Regions from separate parts of the Paraglaciecola sp. 25GB23A genome, predicted to be linked through region 2. Evidence: predicted binding sites of a transcription regulator. Region 2 holds the regulator's gene; the other holds the start of a gene.
What was found. The regulator NrdR, encoded in region 2, represses ribonucleotide reductase genes. The targets are predictions, from matches to a motif close to AAACACNANATNTNGTGTTT.
Positions count from the first base shown of each region.

Region 1: the regulator NrdR is predicted to act here: its motif matches at 7,701-7,720, upstream of nrdA (class 1a ribonucleoside-diphosphate reductase subunit alpha).

Region 1 is NZ_JBDYKM010000002.1:112,256-128,880, forward strand. Features, by position in the region: gene ABKW31_RS05680 (FHA domain-containing protein) at 1-404, opposite strand, end outside; gene ABKW31_RS05685 (serine protease) at 395-1,651, opposite strand; gene ABKW31_RS05690 (lysophospholipid acyltransferase family protein) at 1,786-2,418, shown strand; gene ABKW31_RS05695 (cystathionine gamma-synthase family protein) at 2,415-3,653, shown strand; gene yfaE (class I ribonucleotide reductase maintenance protein YfaE) at 3,721-3,990, opposite strand; gene nrdB (class Ia ribonucleoside-diphosphate reductase subunit beta) at 3,996-5,126, opposite strand; gene nrdA (class 1a ribonucleoside-diphosphate reductase subunit alpha) at 5,204-7,519, opposite strand; gene ubiG (bifunctional 2-polyprenyl-6-hydroxyphenol methylase/3-demethylubiquinol 3-O-methyltransferase UbiG) at 8,071-8,784, opposite strand; gene gyrA (DNA topoisomerase (ATP-hydrolyzing) subunit A) at 9,063-11,750, shown strand; gene serC (3-phosphoserine/phosphohydroxythreonine transaminase) at 11,879-12,964, shown strand; gene aroA (3-phosphoshikimate 1-carboxyvinyltransferase) at 12,964-14,247, shown strand; gene cmk ((d)CMP kinase) at 14,354-15,052, shown strand; gene rpsA (30S ribosomal protein S1) at 15,151-16,625, shown strand, end outside.
Region 2 is NZ_JBDYKM010000004.1:45,872-62,496, forward strand. Features, by position in the region: gene thiL (thiamine-phosphate kinase) at 1-629, opposite strand, end outside; gene nusB (transcription antitermination factor NusB) at 694-1,116, opposite strand; gene ribE (6,7-dimethyl-8-ribityllumazine synthase) at 1,117-1,593, opposite strand; gene ribBA (bifunctional 3,4-dihydroxy-2-butanone-4-phosphate synthase/GTP cyclohydrolase II) at 1,710-2,810, opposite strand; gene ABKW31_RS09405 (riboflavin synthase) at 2,853-3,524, opposite strand; gene ribD (bifunctional diaminohydroxyphosphoribosylaminopyrimidine deaminase/5-amino-6-(5-phosphoribosylamino)uracil reductase RibD) at 3,553-4,683, opposite strand; gene nrdR (transcriptional regulator NrdR) at 4,723-5,172, opposite strand; gene ABKW31_RS09420 (TonB-dependent receptor) at 5,482-7,788, shown strand; gene glyA (serine hydroxymethyltransferase) at 7,876-9,132, opposite strand; gene ABKW31_RS09430 (GGDEF domain-containing phosphodiesterase) at 9,612-10,490, opposite strand; partial or broken gene amt (ammonium transporter) at 10,497-12,677, opposite strand; gene ABKW31_RS09440 (Gfo/Idh/MocA family oxidoreductase) at 12,896-13,891, opposite strand; gene ABKW31_RS09445 (M20/M25/M40 family metallo-hydrolase) at 13,907-15,211, opposite strand; gene ABKW31_RS09450 (exodeoxyribonuclease III) at 15,318-16,082, opposite strand; gene ABKW31_RS09455 (DUF5655 domain-containing protein) at 16,183-16,569, opposite strand; partial or broken gene ABKW31_RS09460 (DUF4287 domain-containing protein) at 16,564-16,625, opposite strand, start outside.

The DNA.
Region 1 (16,625 bases), on a different contig from region 2:
TAGCTTAGACAAGCAAAGCTTAAACACACGGCTAAAAAAGCCTTGTTCAACCAACTGAGGTTTTCTTCAAGTTCACTTAAGGGCATCGCTTTAGGTAATGGGGCTTTGGTATCTATGATCCTAAGACGAGTTCGGCCAATTTTAATGATGTCATTTGGCTGTAAAGTCGCATGTTTCATAAACTTATTATTAATTTTAATGCCATTGGTTGATTGGCAATCATTAACCATTAATAAGCCTGATTCTGGATCTATCGCAACTAGCATGTGACTTGGACATACATAAGGGTCATCGAGCCGCAGGTCATTATTAAAATCTCGGCCTACACATACATAATCCTGGTCAAATTTATAATGCTTAAGTGGCATGTTTTTGCGTGATAACAGCTCTAATACTATTGCCATTCGATAGCATCCATAAATTGTTTGGTGAAACTAAGTGCTGAATCTTTTGCTACGCCAGCGAGGGTAAAGTGACTAATCAGACCTTGTTCTTTATGATCTAAGGTAGCGCCAATAAATAGCACATCGTAGAGTTCAGCAAATTCTTTATAGGCGCGTACACACAAAACAGTTTTACTCGAAACGTTATTTTTATTTGTGACTTTACTGTTTTCACATTGGTAATTAGTCACATCGGTTTTAGTGGCGGCATTGCCAGCCCCAGCTCCGATAACGCTACTGTTATACAGTGAATAAAACCGGTTTTCTCCCAACTTTTGGCCATTCAACCATTCAAACTCTAATTCAATTCCACCACTTCGTAAGCCACCATGTAAGAAAATCTGTTCATCCAAACGACAGCGATTTTCTACTGACAGGAATAGAGCCTCTTCATTATTGGTATTTGAATCTCCCCAACAAGACAGAAACTCGCCAATTTTAGTCGGCACATTTGCCTGACCTAATGGTGCCATTTGCCAAGTCGCATTTTGCAACTTGCTCAACAATTCTGTTTGGTTTTGCATTAATTGCTGCTGAATAGTTGATTTGAACTCGCTAATAGGGAGAGGCTCGTCAGCATGTTTTGTTAAAAGCTGTTCAATTTTACTTAAAGGGATTAAAAAACCGATTTGATTACCCGCAGTCGCGACATTGACTCCCATCACGTGGCCATTTTCATTAACCACTGGGCCGCCGCTCATGCCAGGATTGATTGAGCCAGTAAAATGAATACGCTGATAAAAACTGTTTTTCTTAATGCCATTAAACGTACCAGGAACGACTATCATGCCAAGATCATGAGGGTTTCCTAGAGAATAGATGGTGGTACCTTGATTGGGTAAACTAGTAGCAATAGGAAAGATATCTTCCAAGGCATTTAATTCTGTTTTTCGGACAAGAGCCAAATCATTGACCACATCAAAATTAATTAACTGCAGGGGACCACTCTCACCATCAATAGTGAGGTATTCAATCCGATATTTATCGGGATCGTAAACGTACTCTGATACAACATGGTAATTGGTGATCATGTTGCCTTGTGGGTCGATTTGAAATCCAGAGCCGATGGAAGACTTATTGCCCGACTCCAACTCTATTATACGAATTTGATAAAGGGCGGATTGGTACTGGCTAAATAGGTTTTGCGCGGTTTGTTGACTTTGGGCATAGGCACTAAACAAAAACAACAGAATTAAAAAATGTCTCAATAGAATCTTCCTGTAAAAAAAGTAACGTAGATTGTTCCGCACAAGCTTTTGATTTAGGTGATGCTGTGGCTCGACAAAATGCACTAGTTAGTGCGAACATTGTCACAGTTTTGATTGCACAAGCCAAGAATGAAATGGGAAAACTATTAAATACTCCGATTCTATCAGCAGAAATTCCTAGAATAGGTAATAAATTTAGCTGTTGGTTAGGGCAGCGCGTACTTAAATCAATGGGCTGGGGTTTTTCTGGAGAATTTCCAGCTCATCCTAAGATGATTATTGCTGTTGCCCCGCATACTTCAAATTGGGACTTTGTTATTGGTATTGCTGTCGCATTTTCTCTGCGTTTAAAAATCACCTTTTTTGGCAAACACAGCCTGTTTATACCTCCTTTTGCTTATTTTATGCGAAAGTGGGGTGGTATACCGGTAGAGCGCTCACAGTCACATGGTGTTGTAGAGCAAATGGCACAAGCCATGGTTAATGCCGATAAAATGGTATTGTGTATAGCGCCTGAGGGAACTCGCAGCCGAATTGAACGCTGGAAAACCGGCTTTTTACAAATTGCCTACAAAGCCAATGTACCGGTAGTTTTAGTCGCATTTGATTATAAGAAAAAACAGATTGAATTTGGTCCTTCGCTCATGATCGGTGATGATATGCAATACGAGTTAAATCGAATATATACCTATTTTAGCCATGTGCACGGAAAGTATCCCAACAATGTGGCCACCATCGTTGTACCTCACACTGGAGATAAAGATTGAATAACAAAGGCTTTACCACTCGCCTGATCCACGCAGACCGTTTAATAAACCAGCCTGAGTTCGGCGCCGTTCACCAATCAACTAATAACTCAGTATTATTTGAATTTAAACAGGCACAAGAGTTGGTTGACGTATTTCAGGGTAAACAGATGGGCCACGTTTATTCACGCTCCTCGTCATCTTCAACAGTTGCTTTGCAAAATATTTTAAACCATCTTGAAGGTGGTGTTGGTGCAATAACTTTTGCGACAGGGATGGCAGCCATTACTGCCACGATGTTGAGCTTATTTAAAGCAGGTGATCATCTTATTCTGAGCCGATTTCTGTTCGGCAATACCCGAAGTTTATCTGAAACCTTGGAAAGCTTAGGCATTGAACTGAGTTTTGTAGATGTGACCGATATCAAGCAAGTTGAAAAGGCACTGCAAGGCAATACAAAAGCAGTGTATCTGGAAACTATCGCCAATCCTGTCACTCAAGTCGCTGATTTAAGGGCTATAGGACAATGGTGTCAGGCTAATCATTTGTTGTTTATGATTGATACCACCATGACTCCACCCAATCTGTTTGACGCCAAATCAGTGTTGGCATCACTCACTATTACTTCGTTAACTAAATATATCGCTGGCCATGGCAATGTATTAGGTGGGGCAGTGGTTGATTGTGGATTATATGATTGGACAAAGTTTGACAATATACTGCCTATCTATCGTGGTACTGAGCCGAAGATGTGGGGCTTAACCCAGATACGTAAGCGCGGTTTGCGCGATATGGGCGCCACCCTTGCTCCTGAGTCGGCCCACGCTATTTCTATTGGTTTAGAAACCTTAGTACTGCGAACCCAAAGAACCTGCGACAACGCTTTACGTTTGGCAAACTATCTTCAATCCCATACAAAAATATCTGCCGTGTATTATCCTGGATTGCCTCAACATCCTCAGCATCTGCTAGCCAAACAGTTATTTAGAGGTTTTGGTGGTGTACTGAGCTTGGACTTAGTTGAGGGCATCGATCCTATCGCCTTTTTAGATCAGCTTAAATTAGTGATATGTGCCACACATTTGGGTGATACTCGTACTTTAGCTCTGCCTGTCGCTTCAACTATTTACTTTGAGTGCAGTGCAGAACAAAGAAAAGAGATGGGGGTAAATGACAATATGATACGGATGTCGATTGGTATTGAAGATTTTGAGGATATTGTCGCTGACTTTGAACAAGCGTTTGCCTCACTGTAAAACAGGTGTAGTTTACTTAACATCAATGTTTACCGCTTAAATATTGATATAAACCTCAACTAACCGATTAGGCGAGTTCTATTTCCAAATCAGTTAAAGGATAACAGCAGCAGGGCAGTATTTCGTCGTCATCAATGTAAGCTAAAGGGAAGGTGAGGTATTCAACCTCACCTTTAATTAACTTTGTACGACAAGCGCCACAAAAACCTTCCCGGCAATGAAAATGCACAGTAATGTCTTGAATCTCAATACTTTCTAGTAAAGATTTTTGTGGCTGATGCAGGATAGTTTGATGGTGCTTTATACAAACCTGCAAACTATCCTTGTTATTACTCATATTGATTAAAGGTCAAAATCACCAAAATCTTCTGCATTCACTTCAGAGTCTATTTGACCTACTAAATAAGAGCTTATTTCCGATTCCTGCGGTGCCACTTGCACATTATCTGAATTTAAATAATTATTCATCCAAGGTAGTGGGTTACTTTTGATTTTGAAAGGCTGACCCAAACCAATAGCTGACATGCGGTGATTAGCAATAAACTCAACATACTGACACAATATTTCTTTGTTGAGGCCGATCATAGAACCTTGCTGAAATAAATATGCAGCCCATTCTTTTTCTTGCTGTACCGCATTTAAAAAGATTTGAGTCGCTTCTTCTTTACATTCTTCTGCTATTTCAGCCATCTCCGGATCATCTTTCCCTTTGGCCCATAAATTTAAGATGTGCTGAGTTGAAGTAAGGTGCAGGTTTTCATCACGTGCTATCAGACGAATAATTTTAGAATTACCCTCCATTAACTCCCGTTCGGCAAAAGCAAAAGTACAGGCAAAAGAAACATAAAAGCGTATCGCTTCTAATGCGTTAACTGAGTTCATGCATAAAAAAAGTTTCTTCTTTAATTCACGCATAGAAATAGTGTGAGCTACACCATTTACCGTGTGTAAACCTTCACCTTGAGTTTGCCATAACTGAGTAGCAAAAATAAGATCGTCATAGTATTTAGAAATATCGGCTGCGCGTTTTTTAATTTCTTGGTTTTCAACAATATCATTAAAAATGCTACTAGGATCACCAAACAGGTTACGTAATATATGAGTATAAGAACGTGAGTGAATCGTTTCGAAAAACGACCAGGTCTCAACCCAAGTTTCGAGTTCTGGAATAGAAATGATCGGCAGAAAAGCGATATTTGGACTGCGCCCCTGAATTGAATCAAGGAGAGTTTGATATTTCAAATTAGAAATAAAAATGTGCTTTTCTGACTCGCTTAATTTTTGAAAATCAACCCGATCTTTACTGACGTCAACTTCCTCTGGGCGCCAAAAGAAACTGATTTGTTTCTCAATTAACTTTTCAAAAATTTGATGTTTTTGTTGATCGTAGCGTGCCACATTGACCGGGTTGCCAAAAAACATCGGCTCAGTCAAAGGGTTGTTACTAATTTGGTTAAACGTTGTATATTTCATAGTTGATTTATGCGGCCATATCAGATTAAAACCACGTCCACCCCAAAGTTGTCACTCGAGGGTGGCGTTATTAGGCGTTATATTTTACAGGCGCCACCTGCACAATCGTCATCTTCTTCAATGATCACTTCTTGAGCTACTGATTTACTAGTAGGTAAGGCTTGCTGTGACGCATCATTCGCACCGTCACGGGTATTGTGATAGTACAGCGTCTTGATGCCTAATTTGTAAGTGGTCAGTAAGTCTTGAAGTAACAACTTCATCGGTACTTTACCGCCTTCATACTTATTAGGATCATAACTGGTGTTAGCAGAAATCGTTTGGTCGACAAATTTTTGCATGATACCTGTCAGTTGCAAATAACCCTCATTTGAAGGTAAATCCCACAATAATTCGTATTTATCTTTTAGGCGCTCATATTCAGGTACAACCTGTTTCAGTACGCCATCTTTACTTGATTTAATACTGATATGACCGCGTGGTGGTTCAATACCATTAGTGGCATTCGATATTTGCGAAGATGTCTCAGAGGGCATTAAGGCTGATAATGTACTGTTACGTAAGCCGTATTGTTTTATATCTGCACGCAAGCTATCCCAATCACAATGCAATGGTTCATTACAAATTTTATCTAATTCTTTTTTATAGGTATCAATCGGCATTAAGCCTTGATAGTAAGTTGTTTCGTTAAACTTAGGACAGGCGCCTTTTTCTTTAGCTAAATTACAAGATGCTCGCATCAGGTGATATTGCATGGCTTCAAAGGTTCTGTGCACTAAGCCATTGGCACTGCCATCGGAATACTTAACGCCATTTTTAGCTAAATAATATGCAAAGTTAATAACACCTATGCCTAAAGTTCGGCGTCCCATCGTGGCATTAAATGCAGCTGGAACCGGATAGTCTTGATAATCTAATAAGCTATCTAAGGCTCGTACAGATAAATCCGCCATTTCAGCAAACTCATCTAGGCTTTCAATTGCCCCTAAGTTAAAGGCAGATAGGGTACATAAAGCAATTTCACCATTTTCGTCATTTACATGCTGTAGAGGTTTAGTCGGTAAGGCTATTTCTAAACACAAATTACTTTGACGCACCGGCGCTAATTTCGGATTGAAAGGACTGTGAGTGTTGCAATGATCGACGTTTTGTAAATAGATGCGCCCTGTACTGGCACGTTCTTGCATAAATAGACTAAATAATTCGATAGCCTTAATTTGCTTTTTACGAATGCTTGCATCTTGTTCATATTGTACATAAAGCTTTTCAAATTCATCTTGGTCGGCAAAAAATGAATCGTATAAACCAGGCACATCAGAGGGGCTGAATAATGTAATGTACTGATCTTTGATCAATCGTGTGTACATTAATTTATTAAATTGCACGCCGTAATCTAAGTGGCGAACCCGATTTTCCTCTACACCACGGTTGTTTTTAAGCACCAATAACGATTCAACTTCTAAGTGCCAAAGAGGAAAAAATAAGGTTGCAGCACCGCCCCTAACGCCACCTTGAGAGCAGCTTTTAACTGCGGTTTGGAAATGCTTATAAAAAGGAATACAGCCGGTATGATAGGCTTCACCACCACGAATTGCGCTGCCTAAAGCTCGAATACGACCGGCATTGACGCCAATTCCAGCACGCTGACTGACATATTTTACAATGGCGCTTGCTGTGGCATTAATAGAATCTAAACTGTCGCCCGCTTCAATCAAAACACAGGAGCTGAACTGTCGAGTAGGTGTTCTAACCCCCGCCATAATTGGCGTAGGCAAGGATATTTTAAATTTGGAGGTGGCATCGTAGAAACGTTTGATGTAGTCCATACGCGTTTCTTTTTCATAGTTGGCAAATAAACAGGCGGCCACAAGTATATATAAAAACTGCGCACTCTCGTAGATTTCACCAGTCACTCGGTTTTGTACCAAGTATTTGCCTTCAAGCTGTTTAACTGCGGCATAACTGAAGTTCATATCACGCCAATGGTCCATATGCTTATCCATTTCAGCAAATTCTGCTTCGCTGTAATCTTCGAGCAAGTGTTTGTCATACTTGCCTTTGGCAACCATGCTTTTGACTTGCTCGAGTAATGTAGGAGGCTCAAAGCGGCCATAGGCTTTTTTACGTAGATGAAAAATAGCTAAACGGGCTGCCATATATTGATAATCTGGCGCCTCAGTAGAAATTAAGTCAGCAGCTGAGCGGATCAACGTCTCATGGATATCAGCGGTTTTAATACCATCATAAAACTGAATATGTGCTTTTATTTCAACTTGTGAAACTGACACATTATTTAGATCATTTGCTGCCCACTCAACTACTTTGTGGATCTTGTCTAAATCGATAATTTCGCGTTCGCCATTGCGCTTAGTGACGTAGAGATCATTAGTCATGTATTTGCCGTTTTTATTTTAGTTTAACTTCAAAATGGAAAGGGGATTTAGGTGCATCCAAGCCCATTATCTTTAGTTTGTCGTTAATTCACTCTTTCTAGCTATTACGGCAAAAATGACCGCTCTCGTTTGTGGTGTAATCAACAACAGAACACAAGATAGTGAGGTTTTAAAGTGAATGCAACCCAATATGTAGTGTTGCGCTGCCCAGATATAGTGCAGTTTTAATTATGTTAGTATTGACTCACCTAAAAAGGCTTTTCTTAGTGCAGCTAAGACAATTGCAAGCAAAATTTTTAACTAATATTTCTTATAAATTATTTTAGTTACAAAAAGTGCTTCGTTATGTTTTTACGATATATAGTGTGTTGTTTGGGGTTTTAGTACTACATGTCGTAGTAGAGCGGAAAATCAGCCTGTTTATATTTTCATCAGTGTTGTGCTTATTTGCTATTCAGTGCTAACGCTTTGGTCAGTAACTATGCTTTTTTTTTGCTTAATCACATAGCTTGTTTGGCCTTACTGCATTTGTTAATGCAGTAAGGCGTAATTTAAAGACTATTTTTACAATGCAAAATATAATTGACGTCAACATTTTGTGAAGACAAATAATATTCCTGTGTTAGGGGATTCAAATGCAAACCTGTCATGTGTTTGATTAAAAGCGGTGTGTGATCTATCCAGTGCATGAGTTCTGAAGGTTTAATAAATTTACTGTGTTGGTGTGTGCCTTTGGGGACGAGGCCCAGAATATATTCAGCGCCAACAATAGCCATCAAATAGGATTTAATGTTTCTATTAAGTGTTGAAAAAAACACATGACCGCCTGGTTTTACTAACTTGTAACAGGCTTGTACTACAGAAGCAGGGTCAGGCACATGCTCTAACATTTCCATGCAGGTTACGATGTCAAACTGGGCGGCATGTTGTTCGGCAAATTCCTCGGCTGTTGTCTGCTGATAATCGACGTTTACACCTGACTCTAATCCATGTAAACGGGCAATTTCTAATGGCGCTTGTCCCATATCTATTCCGGTAACAAGCGCACCTAGTTTGGCCATGCTTTCTGCTAAAATACCGCCACCACAACCTACATCAACTATTTTTTTTGCCGTTAAGCCCTCAGCATGTTGCGCAATAAAATCGGTTCTTAGAGGGTTTATTTGATGCAAAGGTTTAAATTCACCTGCTAAATCCCACCATCGATTAGCAAGCTCAGAAAATTTTTGGATTTCAATCGGGTCAACGTTTTGCGGATTAGTCATTTATATGTCCTGTTTCCAAGTATGGCCATTATAGCCAGCTAGTGAACTAGGTATCCACTATAAAAAGTAGTAATAGGTAGATGTTAAGTGCTGACTGCGCACTATATAGACGATCTCTGACTGTTTATTTTTTTCAGTCGATGATAGAATCATGCGAATGTTTAACGAAGTATTTTAGCTTCCATGTTTATATCTTTTCAAAATCCTAGCTTAGTAGATATAACGCGAAAACTTCTAAATCAATTCTCCAATAATAATGACTAGGGACAAGGCTGTATATGACTGATCACGCCCAAGAAATTCTTCCAGTAAATATAGAAGAAGAACTAAAGAACTCTTATCTCGATTATGCGATGAGCGTTATTGTAGGCAGGGCGCTGCCTGATGTACGAGATGGTTTGAAACCGGTGCATCGCCGCGTTTTATTCGCCATGAATGAACTAAAAAACGATTTCAATAAACCTTATAAAAAATCTGCCCGTGTGGTTGGTGACGTTATCGGTAAGTATCACCCTCATGGTGACTCTGCGGTTTACGACACTATCGTTCGTATGGCACAACCTTTTTCTTTACGTTACATGTTAGTTGACGGCCAAGGTAACTTTGGTTCTGTTGACGGTGACTCGGCTGCAGCAATGCGTTATACCGAAATTCGTATGGCAAAAATTGCCCACGAGTTACTTGCTGATTTAGATAAAGAAACCGTTAACTTTGTGCCAAACTATGACGGTCAGGAAATGATCCCTGAGGTACTGCCTACCAGAGTACCTAATTTACTCGTCAATGGTTCGTCGGGTATCGCTGTCGGTATGGCGACCAACATCCCTCCTCATAACTTAACTGAAGTGGTTAATGGTTGTATCGCACTCGTTGATAACCCTGACTTAACTATTGAAGAGTTGATGACCTATATTCCTGGTCCTGACTTTCCTACCGCAGCAATTATCAGTGGTAGAAAAGGTATCGATGACGCGTATCGAACTGGCCGTGGTAAAATATACATGCGTGCTCGGGCAGAAATCGAAACCGAAGCCAATGGCAAAGAAACCATTATTGTTCATGAAATTCCTTATCAGGTGAACAAAGCGCGCTTAATTGAAAAAATAGCCGAATTAGTTAAAGAGAAAAAAATTGAAGGTATTTCGGCATTACGTGATGAATCTGATAAAGATGGTATGCGTATTGTTGTTGAAGTTAGACGTAACGAGTCAGCCGAAGTATTACTGAACCATCTGTATACCCAAACTCAAATGCAAACTGTGTTTGGTATCAATATGGTGGCCTTGGATAAAACCCAGCCCAAAATAATGAATCTGATGGACATCCTCAAGGCGTTTATATTACATCGCCGTGAAGTGGTCACCAGACGTACTGTTTACGAATTGAAAAAAGCCAGAGAGCGGGCTCATATATTAGAAGGTTTAGCCATAGCCTTAGTTAATATTGACCCTATCATTGCTTTAATAAAAGCGTCTAAAAGTCCAGCCGAGGCAAAAGTTGGTTTAACGGCACAAGGTTGGTCACTTGGCGATGTAGCTGAAATGCTCGAAAGAGCGGGTGATAACGCCGCTCGTCCTGATTGGTTAGAACCACAATATGGGATTCGTGAGAATCTTTATTATCTGACTGAGCAACAAGCTCAAGCCATCCTTGATTTGCGTTTGAACAAGTTAACCGGTTTAGAACACGACAAAATCCTCGACGAATACAAAGAACTATTGAACGTTATTGCTGAGTTATTGCATATATTAGGCAGTCCTGAACGTTTAATGGAAGTGATTCGAGAAGAATTAGAAAAAATTCGTGATGAATATGGCGATGCTCGTCGTACTGAAATTACCTCTGCTTCTCATGATATTGATATTGAAGATTTGATTGAGCAAGAAGAAGTGGTAGTGACTTTGTCACGAGAAGGTTATGTTAAGTACCAAAAACTCAATGATTATGAATCTCAACGTCGTGGTGGTCGTGGTAAATCGGCAACCAAGATGAAAGATGAAGATTTTATCGAGAAGTTGTTAGTTGCTAATACTCACGATCATATTTTGTGTTTCTCAACTCGTGGCCGATTGTATTGGTTAAAGGTATATCAATTACCCTTAGCGAGTCGTAATGCTCGTGGGCGTCCGATTATTAACATACTGCCTTTAGAAGAAAACGAACGAATTACCGCCATATTACCGATCAAAGAGTTTGAAGAAGGTAAATACGTATTGATGGCAACGGCCAATGGTACGGTTAAGAAAACCCCGTTAACCCAATACTCTCGTCCCCGTTCAAACGGTATCATTGCGGTTAATCTCAATGATGGTGACGAATTGATTGGCGTAGATATTACCACCGGTAGTAACGACATTATGTTGTTCTCTGACGCAGGCAAAGTGGTCAGATTTAATGAAAAACAACGGGATTCTGAAACTGGCGAAGTCAAACTTGACCCTGAAACAGGTGAAGAATTATTAGCCTTACGTCCTATGGGAAGAACGGCTACGGGTGTTCGTGGTATTAGGCTACAAGACGGTCAGAAAGTAGTGTCGTTAATTGTACCCAATGGTGAAGGTGCTATCCTAACAGCCACTGAAAATGGCTTTGGTAAGCGCACACCAGTCCAAGACTATCCTGCTAAGAGCCGAGCAACTCAAGGTGTTGTATCAATTAAAGTTTCTGATAGAAACGGTAAAGTGGTTGGTGCGGTTCAGGTTAACGAAAGTGACGAGATCATGTTAATCAGCGACAAAGGCACTTTGGTTAGAACTCGGGTTAGTGAAGTGTCTACCGTTGGGCGTAATACCCAAGGTGTGCGTTTGATCCGGACTATCGAAGGCGAACATGTTGTTGGTTTACAGCGTATTGATGAAATTGAAGAGCTTGAGATTGACGAGATTGAAGATGCAGAGAACGCAGTAGAAACAACTGATGTTCAAAGCACCGCTCCTGATATCGAAGAAGGTAATGACGCTGAATAAGACAGCGTAATTTGATCTATAAAAAGACTATCAAAAAGAATATTTAATATTAATATTCTTTTTCTAAAGTTAAAAACGAGTGGCTTGTGCCACTCGTTTTGTTTGTATTAGGGCTAAGCAGGTATCAGATGTCAGACATATATAATTTTTGTGCGGGTCCAGCAATGTTGCCTGCAGAAGTCATGCAGCAAGCGCAAGCTGAATTTATTAATTGGCAGGGCTTAGGTTGTTCGGTGATGGAAATTAGTCATCGTAGTAAAGAATTTATTGCTGTAGCAGAACAAGCTGAGCAAGATTTACGGGACTTACTGAGTGTGCCCGATCACTATTCAGTCTTATTTGCCCATGGTGGAGGTCGTGGACAGTTTTCAGCCGTGCCGCAAAACTTAGCTCATGCGCAACAGTCTGCTGCTTATTTAGTGAATGGTTCATGGTCTGAAGGTGCGCACAAGGAAGGCGGTAAATACCTCAACGCCCAGGTTGTGGGTCGTTCAGTGGTAGAGCAAGGTTTAGCCTACGTGCCAAAAATTCAGGCAGCAGATGTTGATCAAGATTTTGCTTTTTATCATTACTGCCCTAATGAAACTGTTGAGGGAATGGAGATAAATTGGTTACCTGAAACGGGTAAAGTACCGCTTGTGGCGGATATGTCGTCGTGTATTCTGTCGAAACAAATTGATGTGTCCAAATTTGGTCTTATTTACGCGGGTGCGCAAAAAAACATCGGTCCTTCAGGTTTATCGGTGGTAATAGTTCGCAATGACTTGTTGGATCAAGCGCGGGATACCACACCTTCATTTATGCATTATCAAACCATGGCTAAATTTCAGTCAATGTATAATACCCCGCCAACTTATGCTTGGTATTTAGCAGGCTTAGTATTTAAGTGGTTAAAAGCAAAGGGCGGCGTGGCAGCAATGGAAAAAATAAATGCGCAAAAAGCGGCTCATTTATATAAGTGCATTGATAACTCTGATTTTTATCTCAATCATATCCATCCCGATTATCGCTCAAGAATGAATGTTGTTTTCCATTTAGCCAATCCAGAACTTGATGCATTGTTCATCAGTGAATCAGAAAAAGCAGGTCTAAGAGCATTAAAAGGCCATCGAATTGTCGGTGGAATGCGAGCCAGTATCTACAATGCTATGCCGTTTGAAGGGCTTGTAGCACTTACAGAGTTTATGAACGAGTTTGTTAGGAGACACGGTTAATGGAACAGTTGTTACTAAAACCAATTAAATATGTTTCTGGAACAGTGAATGTACCTGGTTCAAAAAGTTTGTCTAATCGAGCCTTATTGCTTGCAGCGCTTGCGCAAGGCGAGACTCACCTAACTAATCTGTTAGACAGTGAAGATATCCATCATATGCTCAATGCTTTAAGTGCTTTAGGGGTTAACTATCGCTTGTCTGCAGATAAAACCGAATGTTGGGTGACAGGTAATGGGGCTGCATTTACTTCGGATAAAGAACTAAATTTATTTTTGGGTAATGCGGGTACCGCGATGCGTCCACTGTGTGCCGCACTCGCTTGTAGTCGAGGTAGCTTTGAATTAACGGGTGAGCCTCGCATGGAAGAGCGACCGATTGGTGCTTTGGTTGAGTCATTGCAACAAGCTGGTGCACAAATTGAATATCTAAAAAATAGCGGTTATCCGCCGCTTAAAATACAAGGCACACCCTTGCAAGGTGGTAAAATTAGCGTAGATGGCAGTGTATCGAGTCAATTTTTAACTGCCTTATTGATGGCCGCGCCACTATTTGTAAATGATTCTGTGATTCAAATTAAAGGCGAGTTGGTATCAAAGCCTTATATAGATATTACCTTAGACACCATGGCAAAATTTGGCATCGAAGTTGAAAATCTCGAGTACCAAGCCTTCCATGTCAAAGGAAATCAAAAGTACCAGTCACCAGGTAAATTTTTGGTCGAGGGGGATGCTTCGTCTGCTTCTTATTTTTTAGCTGCTGGCGCAATAAAAGGCGGCAAGGTAAAAGTAACTGGAGTGGGCAGAGCCAGTATCCAAGGTGATATTAAGTTTGCCGATGTGCTCGAAAAAATGGGTGCTCAGATTACTTGGGGAGACGATTACATCGAAGTGCAAGGTGCTGCATTAAAAGGCGTTGACCTCGATCTAAACCATATTCCTGATGCGGCGATGACTATTGCCACTACTGCTTTGTTTGCACAAGGGCCGACAACGATTCGAAATATTTATAATTGGCGGGTTAAAGAAACCGATCGTTTAGCGGCAATGAGCTGTGAATTGCGTAAGGTGGGTGCAATAGTAGAAGAAGGGCATGATTTTATTTCTATCACCCCACCAACCAAATTACTACATGCCTCTATTGATACCTATAACGATCATAGAGTGGCCATGTGTTTTTCACTGGTCGCCTTAAGCGATACGCCTGTTACTATTAATGATCCTGGTTGCACTGCAAAAACTTTTCCTGACTATTTTAGTCGTTTTGCAACCCTTTGTAGGGATTAAATAAGGTTCGAAAAAGTCTAATGATTTTTTCTGCAACATTAGTTTCATTGCTTATATATGGCCAATGAGTATAATTGCGCCCGATTTTCACCACTCAGGAGAGGGTATGTATTCTGAACCCATAATAACTGTAGATGGACCAAGTGGTGCTGGTAAAGGAACGATTAGTGTCTTACTGGCCAAAAAGTTGGGTTGGCATTTTTTAGATAGTGGCGCCATCTATCGGGTATTGGCGATAGCATCTATTCATCATCAAATACCAGCCGACGACGAAGCAGGTTTATTACCATTAGCTTCAGGTCTTGATGTCAATTTTGAAACCTCTGAATTTGGTACCCGTACCATACTTGAAGGAGAGGATGTTTCCGACGCTATTCGTACAGAAGAAGTTGGGGCTGTTGCCTCGCAAATCGCATCTCTACCTGCGGTTCGCGAAGCCTTGTTGCGACGTCAACGTGCATTTAAACAAGCACCTGGCTTAGTCGCTGATGGCAGAGACATGGGCACCGTGGTTTTTCCTAATGCCCAGGTCAAAATTTTTCTGACGGCAAGTGCAGAAGAAAGAGCCTCTAGACGCTTTAATCAGTTGAAAGATGCTGGTCATGGTGTTAGCATATCGCGCCTTTTAGCAGACATCACAGCTCGTGATGAGCGGGATGCCAACCGTAGTGTTGCACCTCTTGTGGCTGCTGGAGACGCGTTGATTATTGATTCTACAGATTTAACTGTTGACCAAGTAATTGAAAAAATTGAAGAATTTATTGAATTGAAGTTATCCGATACTCCAATTCAAAAAACGCTGTAAAACTAATATGCCGACGTCAGGAAGATATTGGCCTTGAATAACAACCCCGCGTTCACTGGATGTAATGTGGCTGTCAATTAAAGAAACTACTGAAAACTATGATTGAAAATTTTGCTCAACTATTCGAAGAGAGTTTGAAAGAACTCGAAACCCGTCCTGGTTCTATCGTTAAAGGTACCATCGTCTCTATAGATAAAGACATTGTATTGGTAGACGCCGGTTTGAAATCTGAAAGTGCTATTCCCGTTGAGCAGTTCAGAAATGCAGACGGCAGTTTAGATATCGCTGTTGGTGATAAAATTGATGTTGCACTTGATGCTATTGAAGATGGCTTCGGTGAAACTATTCTATCTCGCGAAAAAGCTAAACGTCATGAAGCGTGGGTTGAATTAGAAGAAGCGTATACAGAAAAGAAAACCATCATAGGTATTATTAACGGTAAAGTTAAAGGTGGCTTTACAGTTGAAGTGAACACAGTGCGTGCATTCTTACCTGGTTCACTAGTTGATGTTCGTCCAGTGCGTGATACTACGCATCTTGAAGGCAAAGAACTAGAATTCAAAGTTATTAAACTTGATGCAAAACGTAACAACGTTGTTGTTTCTCGTCGTGCTGTTATCGAAGCAGAAAGCAGTGCAGAACGCGATTCTTTACTTGCTAACCTAGAAGAAGGCCATGAAGTTAAAGGTATCGTTAAGAACTTAACTGACTACGGCGCATTCGTTGATTTAGGTGGCGTTGATGGTTTACTACACATTACTGATATGGCTTGGAAACGTGTTAAGCACCCAAGTGAAGTTGTGAATGTTGGTGATGAAATCAATGTTAAAGTATTGAAATTCGATAAAGATAAATCTCGCGTTTCTCTAGGTATGAAACAAATGGGCAACGATCCTTGGCAAGAAATTGCACACCGTTACCCTGAAGGCGCTAAATTAAGTGGTGCTGTAACTAACCTAACTGATTACGGCTGTTTCGTTGAAATCGAAGATGGCGTTGAAGGTTTAGTACACGTTTCTGAAATGGATTGGACCAACAAAAATATCCACCCATCTAAAGTTGTTAACTTAGGTGACGTGGTTGAAGTTATGGTGCTTGAAATTGACGAAGAGCGTCGTCGTATTTCTCTAGGCCTTAAGCAATGTATCCCTAACCCTTGGGAAGAGTTCGCTAAAGCACAAAGCAAAGGCGATAAAGTATCAGGTAAAATCAAATCTATCACTGACTTCGGTATCTTCATCGGTCTTGATGGCGGCATAGATGGTTTGGTTCACTTATCTGATATCTCTTGGAATAAAACAGGTGAAGAAGCGGTTCGTGACTATAAGAAAGGTGACGAGATCTCAGCTGTTGTATTACAAGTTGACCCAGAGCGCGAGCGTATCTCTTTAGGCGTTAAGCAGATTGAAGAAGACCCGTTCAACCAATATCTGAATGATACCAAGAAAGGTACTATCGTTACTGGTACTGTTACAGCGGTAGATGCTAAAGGCGTTTCTGTTAAGTTGGCAGATGAAGTTGAAGGTTATATTCGTGCTGCTGATTTAGCTCGTGATAGAGTTGAAGATGCATC
Region 2 (16,625 bases):
TCGATACAGGCATTAGCCAAACGGCGCAAACTAGTACCCGCTAATAATCGAGGTGTAGGGTAATGTAGTCGAGACAAAAAATACGCTTTATTATCACCATCATTTATCTGCAATTTATCCAGCAGTATATCAAGCCCAGCTCCTGCATCGCCTAAATATCCGGTGACATAAACAAAGTCTCCTGGTTTAGCTTTACTGCGCAGTAAAGCTTGTTCAGGCGGCACAAAACCCTGAGCTGTAATCGTTACCGCCAAGGGGCCTTGAACGGTATCACCACCAATCAGCTGAATAGAATAAAACTTGGTCATTTCGGCAATGCCTGCCGAAAACGCGCTTAGCCAAACTTCGTCGGCAATAGGTAGGCTTAATGACAAACTTATCCAAGCTGGTTCTGCACCCATCGCAGCCAAGTCACTGAGATTAACCGCAATGGCTTTTTGTGCAATCGCATGAGGATTTGCATTAACCAAAAAATGCACACCAGCAATCAAGGTATCAGTTGTCGTTACTAATGCTTGCCCTTGTGGAATAATCGTCAACGCAGCGTCGTCACCAATACCCAGTATGACATCTTTGCGTTGGTGACTTTGCGCTTTAAAGAACGAATCAATAATCGAGAATTCTTTCACTTTTACAACTTTTTAGTGAGGGGATAAACCGAGGAAGCGATAAACCGCTTCCTTGAATTTAATGTTAGGCCAACTCATCTTTGCGCAAGGTTTTGATGGCTTTATCTAATACACCATTGATAAACTTGTGGCTTTCTTCGGCACCAAAAATCTTGGCAAGTTCAATGGCTTCATTGATAACAACTTTGTAAGGTACATCAATGCGTGCAACTAATTCATAAGTTGCGATACGTAAAATCGCTTTTTCGACTGGATCAAGCTCTTCAGGTAAGCGGCCTAAATAAGGCTTGATTTTTTTATCTAGTTCAGCGCAATCTTTTACTACTGAGCGCAGCAGTTCCAGAAAATACTCCATATCGACTTTTTTCATGTCGTTACTGGTGACGATGCTTAATTCGATTTGTTCAACCGGATTTTTCGACATCTGCCAAGAGTAAACGGCTTGCGTAGCAAGCTCTCTGGCTAATCTGCGGGCTTTAGGTTTCACCTATTCAATCCCTTCAATATTGGCTAAAACATTAACCATTTCAAGGGCTGTCACTGCAGCTTCAGCACCTTTGTTACCGGCTTTAGTGCCAGAGCGTTCGATCGCTTGCTCGATACTGTCTGTCGTAATTACCCCAAAAGCGACCGGAATATTGTATTGTAACGAGACTTGCGCCAAGCCTTTGTTACATTCACCTGCCACAAAATCAAAATGAGGTGTACTACCTCGGATAACCGCACCTAAGGCAATAATAGCATCATACTTTTTAGTTTGCGCAAGCCTCTGTGCCGCAATCGGCAGCTCGTAGGCGCCTGGTACACGCACTAAAGTGATATCTTGCTCATTAACCTCGCCATGACGCTCTAATGCATCTAAAGCACCATCAACCAAACTTTCTACAACAAAGCCATTAAAACGAGCTACAACCAGTGCAAATTTTTTGCCTGTTGCGCGGATATTACCTTCAATGATATTCATGTACTGTGCCTTACTTGAAAAAACGGCGCGCAGTTTAGCACAACCGTATTAAGATTTAATCGCTTTTTTTGCCCACTTAAGTGCCAACGATCACTATTATTGCCGTTTCTTGGAGCTTAATGCTCAACATATTCTACTACTTCTAAGCCATAACCGGACAAGGCATGATATTTTTTAGGTTTGCTCAATAAACGCATTTTTTTAACTCCTAAACTCGCCAAGATCTGACTCCCAACGCCCACGGTTCTGGATGTGCCCTGCCAAGCTGCAGCAGTGGGTAGCTCACCTTTATCTTCCGCTTCGAATTGTTTTAACTGAGTTAATACGTCTTGCTCTTTGCCTAACAACACTAATACGCCCCCTTCCTCACCGATATGCTTCAGGGCTTGCGGTAAGCTCATACTGCGTTCAATGGAGCGAGTAGAGCTTAGCAAATCACTTAGTGTATTTTGCAAATGTACGCGCACCAAAGTTGGTTTGTCGCCGCTGATCTCACCTTTACACAAGGCAAAATGCATTTGGTTATCGATAACATCTTTGAAAGTAACTAGATCAAACTCACCAAATTCAGTGGGTAATTTGCATTTTGTGACTTGTTCAATGGTGGTTTCATTGAGGTTGCGGTATTCAATTAAATCGGCAATCGTGCCAATTTTGATTTGGTGCTTTTGGGCAAATATTTCTAATTCTGGGCGCCTAGCCATACTGCCATCTTCATTCAGAATTTCAACAATAACTGAAGCAGGTTCGCACCCAGCCAAGCGCGGTAAGTCAACCCCCGCTTCTGTATGACCGGCACGATTAAGCACACCGCCTTCTTTGGCAATTAGGGGGAAAATATGACCTGGCTGCACAATATCAGCGGCTTTTGCGTCTTTACCAACCGCTGCTAAAATAGTGATAGCACGGTCGGCAGCAGATATGCCGGTAGTGACACCATGGGCAGCTTCAATGGACACCGTGAAATTAGTCGAAAACTGCGCGCCATTGTTATCGACCATCAAAGGTAAATGTAAGCGTTTAGCGCGCTCAGCCGTCATCGGTAAACAGACTAAACCGCGCGCATGAGTGACCATAAAATTAATGGCCTGTGGCGTCACATGTTCAGCTGCCATAATAAGGTCGCCTTCGTTTTCTCGGTCTTCGTCATCCATCAAGATAACCATCTTACCTTGGCGAATGTCTTCAATAATTTCTGCAGTGGTATTTAAGGGCATAGGGAGAATTCTTATTATTACTTTGTTTAATTGTTGCGTAATTTAACGCAAATAACCGTTTTCTGCTAAAAAAGCCATACTGATATCTTTTTTCTGGCCGTCAACAGTGTGTTCCGCCGCTTTATCACCGAGCATCAAGCGCTCAAGATAACGAGCAATCACATCCACTTCTAAGTTTACCTGGGTACCCACTTTGTATAAACCAATAATGGTTTGTTGCAAACTATGGGGTATCAAGGTGATCAGAAAATGACAGCCGTCTACTTTATTAACCGTTAAACTAACCCCATCAACTGTGATAGAGCCCTTTTCAGCTAGATACTTGGCAAGAGAGACTGGCGCTTGTAGCCAGATCTCTACATAACGACCCACATTTTCAATGGATAACACTTGTCCAACGCCATCTACATGACCACTGACAATGTGCCCGCCTAAACGACCATTGGCTTGCAAGGCTTTTTCTAAATTAACCTTACTACCTGCTTGATAATGGGCAAAACCCGTACGTTTTATCGTTTCATGAGACACATCAGCACTAAAGGTGGAGCCACTTATTGCGGTAACAGTTAAACAAACACCATTGTTGGCAATACTGTCTCCAAGCGCTACATCGCTCAAATCAAGTTTATGCGGCTTTATAGTAAGTCGGATGTCCTCACCACTGGGCTGTAAACTTTGGATTGCACCTACATCTTCAATAATACCGGTAAACATAGTTTCTCTTTCTATTTAATTGAACTTGTTATTCGTAAGCTATCTTGGCCGTCAATTTTAAGTCGGGTCCAATTTGACGAATATCAGTCCACGTTAATGAATATGCTTGCTGCATGTTAGTTAAAGGTTCTATGGCAAATAAATCCTGCCCACTATTCCCCATAAGTTTGGGCGCTTGATATAAAATCAACTCGTCTATCAATTTACTTTGTAATAAAGCCCCAGCTAATTTGGCGCCCGCTTCGACCCAAACATTATTAATCAGTTGTGAGCCGAGATAATCAAACACAGCTGCAAGATTTAATTGATTACCGTCATAAGGAGCCTGCCATTGACTCACACTACTCAAAAACGGCACAGCATTGGGCCGACTATTGATCAATATTGTTGGGCTTGATGCTTGCAAACAAATCAAATCAGCCTTGAGTTGATTCCGCCCGTCCAGTATGACTTTCAGGGGCTGACGCAGATTATCCTCCGCTAACACCGACTGCGGCAACCCTAATTCTGCATAACGCACATTGAGTGAGGGATTATCAGCTAACACCGTACCTGAACCTGACAAAATTGCACAACTGCGGGCTCTATGGCGTTGTACATCTTGTCTGGCTAAAGGTCCGGTGATCCACTTACTCTGGCCATTCGCTAGTGCAGTTTTACCGTCTAGGCTCGCAGCTAACTTTACTGTCACCCATGGGCGGCCACTTTGCATGCGTTTAATAAATCCACGATTCAGCTCTTCAGCTTGTGTTTGCATTAAACCATGAGCGGTTAAAATGCCCGCCTCTTGCAACTTGGCTAAGCCACTCCCCGCCACTAATGGGTTAGGATCAACCATGGCAGCCACCACTTTTGTCACACCGGCCTCTATCAAGGCAAGTGCACAAGGGGGTGTACGGCCAAAATGGCTGCAAGGTTCAAGTGTTACGTAAGCCGTTGCTCCTTTGGCTTTGCTTCCTGCTTGCTGTAAGGCGTGAATCTCTGCGTGGGGCGTTCCAGCTTTTTGATGCCAGCCTTGCCCTATGATTTCACCTTGCGGATTAACTAGTACACAACCCACATTGGGATTAGGCGAAGTCGTGTATTGACCACGCTTGGCTAATTGGATGGCTAAGGCCATCATCCGGGCATCAAAGGCATTAAAATGATTTAACATCATGGATCCAAAAATGAGCTATTTATCGACAAGTCAAAAAAGCTAATCGCCTAAACGCGCGATTTCTTCACCAAACTCACGAATATCTTCAAACGAGCGATAAACCGAGGCAAAGCGCACATAGGCCACTTTATCTAGCTCTTTAAGGGCATCCATAATCAGATTCCCAAGAAATTGGCTATCAACTTCGCGTTCGCCCGTCGCGCGTAATGCTGATTTCAAGCGACTAATACATTCTTCGATTTGCTCTGTACTGACTGGGCGTTTTTCCAGTGCTCTTTGCAAGCCAGCGCGCAATTTGTCTTCATTAAACGGTTCGCGCGAGCCACCTCGTTTAACGATGCGTGGCATCACTAGCTCAGCCATTTCAAAGGTAGTAAAACGTTCTTTGCAAATAGTACATTCACGACGACGTCGAACTTGCGTGCCATCGGCGACCAAACGTGAGTCGATAACTTTGGTTTCTTGCACAGCACAGAAGGGGCAAAACATAGCAATCTCTGAAGGATTAAAAGTATAAGTAAACTAGCAAAAAAATGGACAAAGTGATAGAAATCCTCACGCTATTACCCATTATTTGTAATGATTGAGGATAATACCCAAGCCCTATTGTCGTGCCAGTATCAAGAGATTGGCTGTTATGGAAATGAAATGTGACAGTAAGCATATTTCACGCTCATCAAAAATATTGAACAAACAATACATCATTGACTAAATAGCCTAAACTCAGCCGGTTATTTTATCACTACTACTGTGACCCATTTAGCTTACATAAAACACACATTAACTAGCGGACACTAAATGAAAAATTTTAATAAAGCCTTAGTCGCGGTTTGCGTAAATGCAGCCATGTTTAGTCAATTCAGTTTCGCCCAAGAAGAGACTAAAAAATCTCACGACAATGCCCTCGAGCAAATCACCGTTACTGCACAAAAACGTACCCAGAGCATTCAAGAAGTGCCAATTTCAATTGCCACATTAAGTGGTGAAAAATTTGAAAGTATGTTTTCAGGTGGCGAAGACATCCTTGCTTTAGCGGTGCGTGTACCCGGTTTATATGCAGAAACCTCAAATGGTCGCGTCGCCCCTCGTTTTTATATCCGCGGTTTAGGTAACACCGATTTTGATTTAGCCGCTTCACAGCCTGTCTCGATCGTGATGGACGATGTGGTTAAAGAAAACGTTATTTTAAAAAGTTTTCCCCTTTTTGATGTGGAGCAAGTTGAGGTTATTCGTGGGCCACAAGGTACACTTTTTGGACGTAATACCACGGCTGGCATTATTAAATTTGACTCAGTAAAACCCACAGAAGATTTTGATGCTTATGCAAAATTGGGGTTGGGTAATTTAGGTACCGTAAACGTTGAAGCCGCCGTTGGCGGTGGTTTAGCAGATAACCTTTCGGGGCGTATTTCTGTGCTATCGCAGAACCGAGAAGACTGGATCAACAATGCTTATACTGGCGAGCAAAATGCTTTCGGCGGTTTTGATGAAAAGGCTTGGCGAGCACAGCTGCTGTATTCTCCTTCAGCTGATTTTTCAGCTCTACTTAACGTGCACGGACGTGAGCTAGATGGCACAGCGTCAGTCTTCCGGGCTAACGTGTTCACCAAAGGTAGTAATGAGCTAAATGAAAACTATGTAAGAGATAAGGTTTATTATGACGCTGACATTGATGGTAACGGCCCAGATAATAATCCACAAAAATATGAGAACTATGGCCTGTCGTTAAAACTAGAATTTGGTTTTGAAGGTATGGACATGACGAGCATTAGCGCATTTGAAAATGCACAAGGCTCAAGCTTGGGTGATATCGATGGCGGGGTTTCTTTGTTTGCTCCGGCAGATATCAATGGCGATGGTACTGAAGAACTCACTTACCCTGGATTTATAGCCTTTGGTGCGGTTACGCAAGATAACTTGGATGATTTAGAACAATTTACCCAAGAAATACGCTTTGCTAGCGATACCAGCAATGCCCTTAGTTGGCAAGCGGGTGCCTTTTATTATGACTCATCGTTTAACGTTACCAGTATTGATGGTTACTTTGGCGCCACAACGGTATTTCACGAAAACACCACGTGGGCCTTATTCTCACAAGTGTCTTATGCGGTTAACGACAAACTCAATGTCACTGGTGGCTTGCGTTATACCTATGATGAGAAATCACTGCAGGTCGGCGAGCAAAATGTTAATGGCTTTGCCTTGGTGACGGGTGATGCTAGCATTCAAAACTATGCTGATATCAATGTAGATGATAGCCAAGTTAGCTGGGAGCTAAGTGCCAACTATCGTTTAGACAGCGATACCTCTTTATTTGCTCGAGCGGCAAATGGTTTTAGAGCACAAACGATCCAAGGTCGTGATGTGGCGTTTGAAGGAGCGCCTTCAGTTGCCAGCCCAGAAACGATTAATTCCTTTGAAGTGGGTTTTAAATCTGACTTATTAGATAATTCACTCCGCTTAAATATTGCCACGTTTTACTACGTTATCGATGACGTGCAGTTTTCTGCCATTGGTGGCGGTGCAAACAATACCGCACTGGTTAATGCAGATAAGGGCACCGGTTATGGCTTTGAAATAGACTCTCAGTATGTGGTTAACGATAACCTTTTATTGACAGCTGGCTATAGTTATAACCACACCGAAATTCAAGATGACACTTTAACAGTAATGCCTTGCGGCGCTAATCCGGCATTTGGGTCAACGGGTAACTGTACAGTACTTGATCCCCGTCCAGATGGTTATAAAGCGTCTATAGATGGCAATCCGTTTCCACAAGCCCCTGAAACTATCTTTAATGTAACGGCTCGATATTCAACCCCCATGGGAGATGATGGCGAGTTTTATATATATACCGATTGGGCCTATCAAGGTAAAACCAGTTTATTTCTCTATGACTCTATCGAATTTACCACTGATGGCAATATAGAAGGTGGTTTGAGAATAGGTTATGAAAATTATGCTGAAAACTACAGTGTTGCTCTGTTTGGTCGCAATATTACCAATGAGCACAATGTAAAAGGGGCTATTGATTTCAATAACTTAACCGGTATTGTCAATTCACCGCGTATTTTTGGTATTGAAGCGAAAGTCAGCTTCTATTAATTAACAGCATATCACCAAATAACAAAAAAGCCCCTTTGGGGCTTTTTTTAGATTATCAATCAATTACATTGTTGTAAGATTCGAAACTTAGCCGTAAACAGGGAAGGTTTCACACAAGCTAACAACTTCTACTTTAACGCGTTCAATGACACTGTCATCACCCAAGTTATCTAGCACATCACAAATCCAACTCGCCACTTGTTTGGCTTGTTCTTCCTTAAAACCACGGCGAGTAATCGCTGGAGTACCAATACGTAAACCACTAGTGACAAAGGGAGAACGTGGGTCATTAGGAACCGAGTTTTTATTAACCGTAATGTTAGCGCGACCAAGTGCTGCATCAGCGTCTTTACCAGTGATATCTTTATTAATTAAGTCTAATAAAAATAGGTGGTTGTCTGTTCCGTCAGAAACGATTTTGTAACCACGTTCTTGCATGACTGCCACCATCGCTTTGGCATTGTTTAGCACTTGCTGTTGATAGACTTTAAATTCTGGCTCAAGCGCTTCTTTAAACGCCACAGCCTTGGCTGCAATAACATGCATCAGTGGGCCACCTTGGTTACCAGGGAACACTGAGCTATTAAGTTTTTTGTAGATAGTTTCATCGCCGCAGGAAGATAAAATCAAGCCGCCACGAGGGCCAGCAAGGGTTTTATGCGTTGTGGTTGCTACGACATGAGCATGGGGTAATGGGTTTGGATACAGACCTGCAGCAACTAAGCCTGCAACATGAGCCATATCCACAAACAAGTAGGCACCGACTTTGTCTGCAATTACGCGGAAGTCCTGCCAGTTGATGATGCCTGAATAGGCTGAAAAGCCGGCAATGATCATCTTGGGTTTGTGCTCAAGAGCCAAGGCTTCAACCTGGGCCATATCGATTTCACCAGTTTCAGGGTGCAAACCATATTGTACGGCGTTATAAGTTTTGCCCGAAAAGCTGACAGAGGCACCATGCGTTAAGTGGCCACCATGAGCAAGGCTCATACCCAATACTGTATCACCGGCATTCAACAAGGCCATAAATATGGCTGAGTTTGCTTGTGAGCCTGAATGCGGTTGCACATTAGCATACTCTGCACCAAACAATAATTTGGCTCGCTCAATGGCTAAATCTTCAGCGATATCCACATACTCACAACCGCCGTAATAACGTTTATGAGGATAACCTTCAGCATATTTATTGGTTAATTGTGAACCTTGGGCTTCCAGCACTCTTGGGCTACAGTAGTTTTCTGAAGCGATCAACTCAATATGATGCTCTTGGCGTTGGTTTTCGTTTTGAATCGCTTGATACAATTCTGGATCAAAATCAGCAATATTCATGTTACGTGTCAGCATCGGCTATCCTCTAACTCATTTTTGGCAAAAAAGACGGAGCGTAAAAAAGAAGCGCATATTCTAGTCATTTTCAGTGCTTTGTATAGTCGTAAAGCGCCATGAACCATAACCAAATGTTGTAACGCATTGTTGGCGCTTCTCTCACACCTTCCATTCAGAATGGTTTGATGTCTAGTAGTACAACAAAACAGCGACTTTGGTTTAGTTAGGCTTTAATTTATTGCTAATAACCAGCAAGGTCTTTTCTAACTCGCCGTAACTATTAAGAGCTGGGCATTATCATTAGAGAACCTATATTTTGTTGCGCTAAAGTGATGGCTCTGACCGACCTATTCCTCATATCAATCGCAAATTAAGCTCGTTATTACAACAGCTTTGGCGACTTAGCCAGATTTCAAAAATTGGAAAAAAATTTGAGCTAATAAATAGTGCTCTACTATTTTTGACAGGCACATAAGCTAAATTTGATATTGACGGCTCTAAGCAGCACTGAGTGGGCGAGAACTCAATAAGGCCCCTGCATTTTCCACGGATAAGGGTTTGTGAAAAAAATAGCCCTGGAAAATGTCACAGCCCATAGCTTTGAGTAACTCTAACTGACTCAATGTTTCTACACCTTCTGCCACTATACCCAAATCAAGATTCTTAGCTAAATTAATGATAGTGGCACAAATTTGCCGATCTTCTTCGGTTACATCGCATTCTTGCACAAAGGTTTTATCTATTTTTAATACATCCAAAGGAAGGCGTTTTAAATAACTCAACGAGGAATAGCCGGTACCAAAATCATCCACTGAAATCCTTATATTCAGCGATTTTATTTCTGCCATTACTCGAATGCATCGGTCGATATCATGCACGAGAACCCCTTCCGTGATTTCAATTTCGAGATACTCTCCTGAGATATCAAAAAGTGCTAGCTGTTGGCGAATAAACGGAATTAAGACATCGGAGACCAAATGTTTACCGGATAAATTGACCGCAATAGGCACCAAAACTAAACCTTGCTTACGCCAATACTGCAACTGTCGCAGGCTATCATTGATCACCTTTTCACCTAGTTGAATGATCAAATTTGACTCATCGGCGATAGCGATAAACTCGCTGGGTGAAATCATTCCTTCATCGGGGTGATGCCAGCGCATAAGCGCTTCAAAGCCAACAACGCTGTTTTCTTGGTGATTGATTTTTGGTTGATAGACTAAATAAAATTGGTCTGAAGCTAAATTCTTGCGCATGTCGCGCTCATAACTATATTGTTTACTGGCTACATAAGCCATTTCGGGCTCAAACAATTGATAGTTATCACGGCCCTTTTGTTTGGCTTGATACATGGCAATATCAGCGTGCTGAATCATTTTATCAGCACTGATTTCAGTGCCAACCGCCAATGTGACCCCAATACTGGTTGGAATATTAAAGTAATTATCTTGCACTTTAACACTCTCACGTAGCACTTTTAAAATACTCGCGGCTTTGTTGTTAACCAAAACCTGATCAATTTAACCACTCATTAATACAACAAATTCGTCTCCGCCCCACCTTGCAATAATATCTGATTCACGGCACACAAGGTTGAGCCGTCGGGCAACTTCGCATAGCAATTCATCGCCCGCTTTGTGTCCCATGGTATCGTTAATTTTTTTAAATTTATCTAAGTCTAAAAACAACAAGGCAACGGACAAACCCTGCTGCTGCGCATTTTTGAGGGCCTCATTTAATTTCTCCATTAAAAAAGTCCGATTGTAAAGACTGGTTAAGGGATCTCGATATGCTAAAAATCTCAGGCGAGATTGCAATTTAGTTTGTCGAGTAATATCTCGGATGTGCAAAGTGTACTCTGTTAACAAACCATTATTCAGCGGCGTTGTAGTAATAGTAATTTCAGCCGGAAAACTGTTTTCTGACGAACGTTGTAATTGCATTGTATTGCGTCGGTTTAACAGCAAACCCTGCGATGAGGTAAACATTTGCTGTAAACTGTCAAGTGCTTGTTGTTGATCTTTTTCTAATAAAAACATGGTGAAAAAGTTTCGCTCTTGAACATGATTTTTTAAACAACCAAAAGTGCGCTCAGCAGCAGGATTAAACTCAATAATGTTGCCTTTGTGATCAATTGAAACAATACAATCCATAGATGAATCAAGAATGGCACTTTTACGTTTTTCACTCGACTGATATTGATTAATTGCCGTGTCGCGTTCACTAATTTCCAACTTAACTCTATTGATTACTTCGTTGTAACGACGGGCAATCTGGCCAACCTCAGTAAAAGGCTCTTCTGGCACAGGTGTGGTAAAATTACCCTCTTTTTCTTGATGGTGCATAGAGCTCAATAAGTCAATGAGTTCTGTATTGGCATTATGTTCACTGACATTTAAACCGCGCTCTTCATCTTCAACAGAAACTCGCAGCGGCATGACATGATTCAGCAGGCGCATTAACAAGTAAGCAACCCAAAAACTATAAAATCCTATACTGACGATACCCAACAATTGGGCACCCAGTTGTTGCCATATCGTTAAACCATTAGCCAAAATGGCGGGGGCACCGAAAAACGCAACGGCAAGTGTTCCCCAAATGCCCGTAAAGAGGTGAGCCGGCACTACGCCTAGTGCATCATCTAGACCTAAACGCACCATAAAAGCCGAGCCGTAATAAACCACTAGCCCTGATATAGCCCCTATCAAAGCGGCTTCCATAGGGCTTACTGCATGGCAAGAAGCAGTGATCCCAACCAAACCACCGATGATGCCGTTGAGCATTTTGGCCACGTCAAAATAACGGTGTTTGAGGTAGTAAAAAAAGCCAACAAAAATGCCACCAAAAATGCCACCAAAAATAGCAGAAAGCGTGGTATTGAGCAGAATTAAAGGAACTTGCTCATTTAGTTGTAAGGTACTGCCGCCATTAAACCCAAACCAGCCTAGCCAGATCAGTAAAGTCCCCAAGGCTGACATGGGAAGATTACTGCCCTGAGGCAAACGTATGCCAGTATGAAAACGTCCGAGTCTGGGACCAATCACAATGATCGCAGCCAGTGCCACCCAGCCTCCAACAGAATGCACCACCGTTGACCCAGCAAAATCGACAAAACCTAATTGCTCGAGCCAACCTTGTTGCCCCAAATACGCAGACGACCAAGCCCAGTGTCCCGTTATCGGATATATCAGTAAGCTTAAAATAAGGGTAATAGCTAAGTAGCCATTAAAGGTCATTCTCTCGGCAACAGCCCCAGAGGCTAACGTAGCCGCAGTACCACAAAACATCAGTTGAAATAGAAAGAAGCAAATTTGGTTAACGTTTTGCGTTTCACCAAAAAACATATCGCTGCTGCCGAGAATACCATTCAAGCTATGGCCAAACATGAGGCCAAAGCCCACTAACCAAAACACCGCGGCTGACAACAGAAAGTCAGCAATATTCTTTGCCGCCACATTAATACTATTTTTACTGCGAGTACGGCCTGTTTCTAAACATAAAAATCCCGCCTGCATTAAAAAAACCAACACAGTAGAAAATAACAGCCATAAGTTCTGCTCCATGCTACCTCTACTCAAATAAGTAATTGATGATTTGCACCACAACACAACAAAATGTAGGAAGAATAAGTAACAACGCCCTCATTCAGGGCGCTATTCATTATTGTGGTTCAAATCATTAGAATTAAAACAGAGGTATTCAAAAGTCAGGCCAGTTAAACGTATCTATCAGTCATTTGTACTAAAATCTAAGCTCGCAAGATATTAACTGCAAAGACCCACTATATTTTTTCAATTTCATCAGCGTATGTGAGGCCAATCTGCTTACGCACTTCATCCATTATTTGCATAACGGCTAAACTGGCTTGATGCGGCATAAATTCACTACACACTTGACCTGCTAATGCACAGCGCATTGACTCTTCTATTTGATATTCAAAACCATTGACGGCATGGGGGAATGCAGCGGTTTCATGCAACTTACCATCAAGCCAAAGTTGGGCCTCTTCGCCTACCCAGAAATGCTCAGGTAAATGAATACGGCCTAACTCTCCGACTAAGGTCATGCTATTAGTGCATTTGGCCTTAATTGAACAGCTAAATTGCGACAGTTGGCCCTTGGGGAAATGCATATTAACTTGGGTTTGTTCATCGATGCCCGAGGCACTTAAGTGGCTCATCGCTTGAATTTTGTCTGGCACTTGATCTAACAAAAATAAACTCAGACTAATGCTATACACCCCCAAGTCTAATAAAGCGCCACCGGCTAACAGTGGGTTATTTAATCGATGCTCAGCTTGGTCGCCAAAGGCAAAGCCAATATCCGACTGAATGTAGTGTAAGGTGCCAATTTCGCCCTGCTTAAGCCACTTTTTTACCTGAGCAAAACAGGGCATAAAGCGGCTCCACAAAGCTTCTTGAAACAATAAACCTTTGGCTTGCGCCAGTTCTATCAATATTTTGGTTTGGGCGGCATTAATGGTCAATGGTTTTTCAAGCAATATGTGTTTACCTGCTTCAAGACATTGTTTAGCCAGTTGATAATGATGACTATGGGGCGTGGCAATATAAATAATGTCAACCTCATTATCATTCATCAAATCACTGTATTGATTATAGGTAAGCGCTACATTATAGCGCTTGGCAAATTCAGTTGCGCGCTCAACAGAGCGACTGGCGATGGCATATAGTCGCCCTTGCTTTGATTGCATTAGTGCATCGGCAAATTTTGAGGCGATTCCGCCTGGTCCAATAATTCCCCACTTCATTGTTGTCATTTTTATCCTTCTTCTTTATTGTTGGACGCTTAAACGATACAACAGTACCGCGGTTTTTTGAATATTCTGGGCAAAGCTGGTCATGTCAGCCACTTCATCTTTGGTGTGTCCTCCTGTGCCCATCAAACCTAAACCATCAATCGCCATATCAACATGCTCAGCCACAAAGGAAATATCAGCGGCGCCAGCATTACGCGGATTAACTGGACTGACTTTGTTATAGCCTAAGTCGAGGCTAACTTGACTGTAGATATTTAATAGCTCGAGATTGCCCGGGGTTTGTTGCATCGGCGGATAACCTTCATCAAATACTAATGTGGCATCAGTTTGAGCTAAATGTTGCTCAACAATTTTGTGCATTTTCGCTTTCGTTTCAAGTAATTGTTGGCCCGACGCAGCACGCAGACCACCTTTAACCGTCGCCACTTGAGCAACCACATTACGTTTACCAAAACTTTCTAAGGTCGATGCATCAGTGTCTGTTAAGCGGGTACCACCGGCAATGATGCCAGGATTAAAACTCAATAGAGGTGTGTCCGATAATTGCTCGCGAAAATCATTAAGAATGCGCGCCATTTCAAAAATAGCCCCATAACCAACCGCCTCAGTGAAAATTTGTGACGAGTGCGCTGCGTTTCCGGTGGTACTCAATGTCCAGCCTACCGACCCTCGCCTCGCTGTCACGGCAGTATTTATATCACCATCAGCATCTTCAAATCCTAAGGCAATATCAGCCCACTTGCCGGCCTCAATTAAGGCTTGCTTAGACAGAGCCAAAGGTCGGCCACTGGATTCTTCATCACCAGTCAGCACCACTTTAATGTTCATCTGTGACAACAAACCCTGTTTGTGCAGGGCCTGCAGAGCGGCCAACATGATCACATCGCCGCCTTTCATATCAGTAATCCCTGGACCCGCAATACGCTTATTATCAAGTAAGGTAGCCACTTGGAAACTATCGTCTTTAGCAAAAACGGTATCTAAATGGCCGATTAACATTATTTTCGGCGCTGAAGGACTACTGTTAGATTCATAGGTCGCCACCAAATGACCAGAACGTGCAAATGCACTGCCATCTAACCATTGTGTGGTAAAACCTAGCGCATCGTATTGCTGTTTAAATATCATGCCGACTTGTTTTACCCCGGCAAAATTTTGCGTGCCGCTATTGATATTCACCGTCTCAATCAGTAGACGTTGCGATTGCTCAAGCTGTTGGTTTATTGATGCAACGAGTTGCTTTTCAAGCGGCACATTTGCCATCACCAAAGTGAAAAATAGGCAGCAAACCAAGAGGAAAGATGAGGTTATTTTTATCATAGTTAAAGACTCACGTTGAATAATTATCACGGTGTTTTTTATAGGATTGCCCTCTAGACTAGCTAAGATGCTCAGCTGCATATTGATAGGAGCTATTCGATAGCCGCTAAACACCTATCTCCAATGTTACGGGGCAGTGATCAGATCCAAAGATATCATTATAGATTTCGGCTTGTTGAATTTTATCCACCAATTTCGGCGAGGTTAAAAAATAATCTATCCGCCATCCCACATTTTTTTCACGGGCACCGGCACGGTAACTCCACCAGCTGTATTTTTGTTGCTCAGGATATAAATGACGAAAACTATCCACAAAGCCGGCTTTAACAAGATTATCCATGCCATCTATCTCTTTTTGGGTAAAACCCGCACTTTTATTGTAATTAGGTTTGGGACGGGCCAAATCAATTGCCTTATGGGCCACATTAAGATCGCCACACACCACCACAGGTTTAAGCAGTTCTAATTTTTGTAAATAGGCCAGAAAATCAGCATCCCACTGCTGACGATAGGCTAAGCGTTTTAGCTCGCTGCCTGAATTAGGCGTATACACTGTGACCAAATAAAAGTTTGCAAATTCAGCACACAAAACTCGACCTTCTTGGTCGTGTTCCTCGATACCCATGTCCATACTGATGTTTAATGGGGCTACCCGACTGATGATACTGGTGCCAGAGTAGCCCTTTTTTACCGCCGAATTGGTAAATATTTGGTAGCCCTCTATGCTCGCTAACGCTATCTGCACCTGTTCATCTTGTGCCTTGGTTTCTTGTAAACACAATACATCACAGTCCATCTTGGAAAAAGAAACAGCAAAGTCTTTATTCATTGCCGCTCGAATACCGTTTACATTCCACGAAACTAATCTCATTCTAATCCCCATTTTAACGTTGTCCCCATTGTAGCGACAAAAGAGTTAAAACCAAGGATAGAAGTAATAAGCAAGCGTGTTGCTTTCCCAGAAGTAGAGATTAACCCGCCTCTAGATAAGCCTCTTTGATTAAATTAAACAACTCAGTATCAACTTGACTTATATCAGTTACTTGTATTCTGTGGCTGCACATAGTGCCAAAGATGCCTGAGGTTTCTAAGCGTCCTGAGTAGCCTTTATTGTTAAACTTCAAACCTAAATCTATACGCGTTTTAGTGCTTGGCTGGACAAGGGCAAATTGTCGTTTGCGGCGAAAGGAAACAGCGTTTTTTTTGGGCGACATATGAACATCCTCAGCAAGTTGACAGATAAATTGCTGTAAGGCCTGATAAATAGGCACTAGTGTCTCTTTTCCTTGGTATTGTTTAGCCAGTAAGTCATCCGCATCGTGACTGCCCGCATCGGCTTCTCGAAATTTTAAGGCAATTAGGTTAGCGTAGCCGTGTGTTATGCCACACTCCCCTTTTAGATAAGTCATTATTT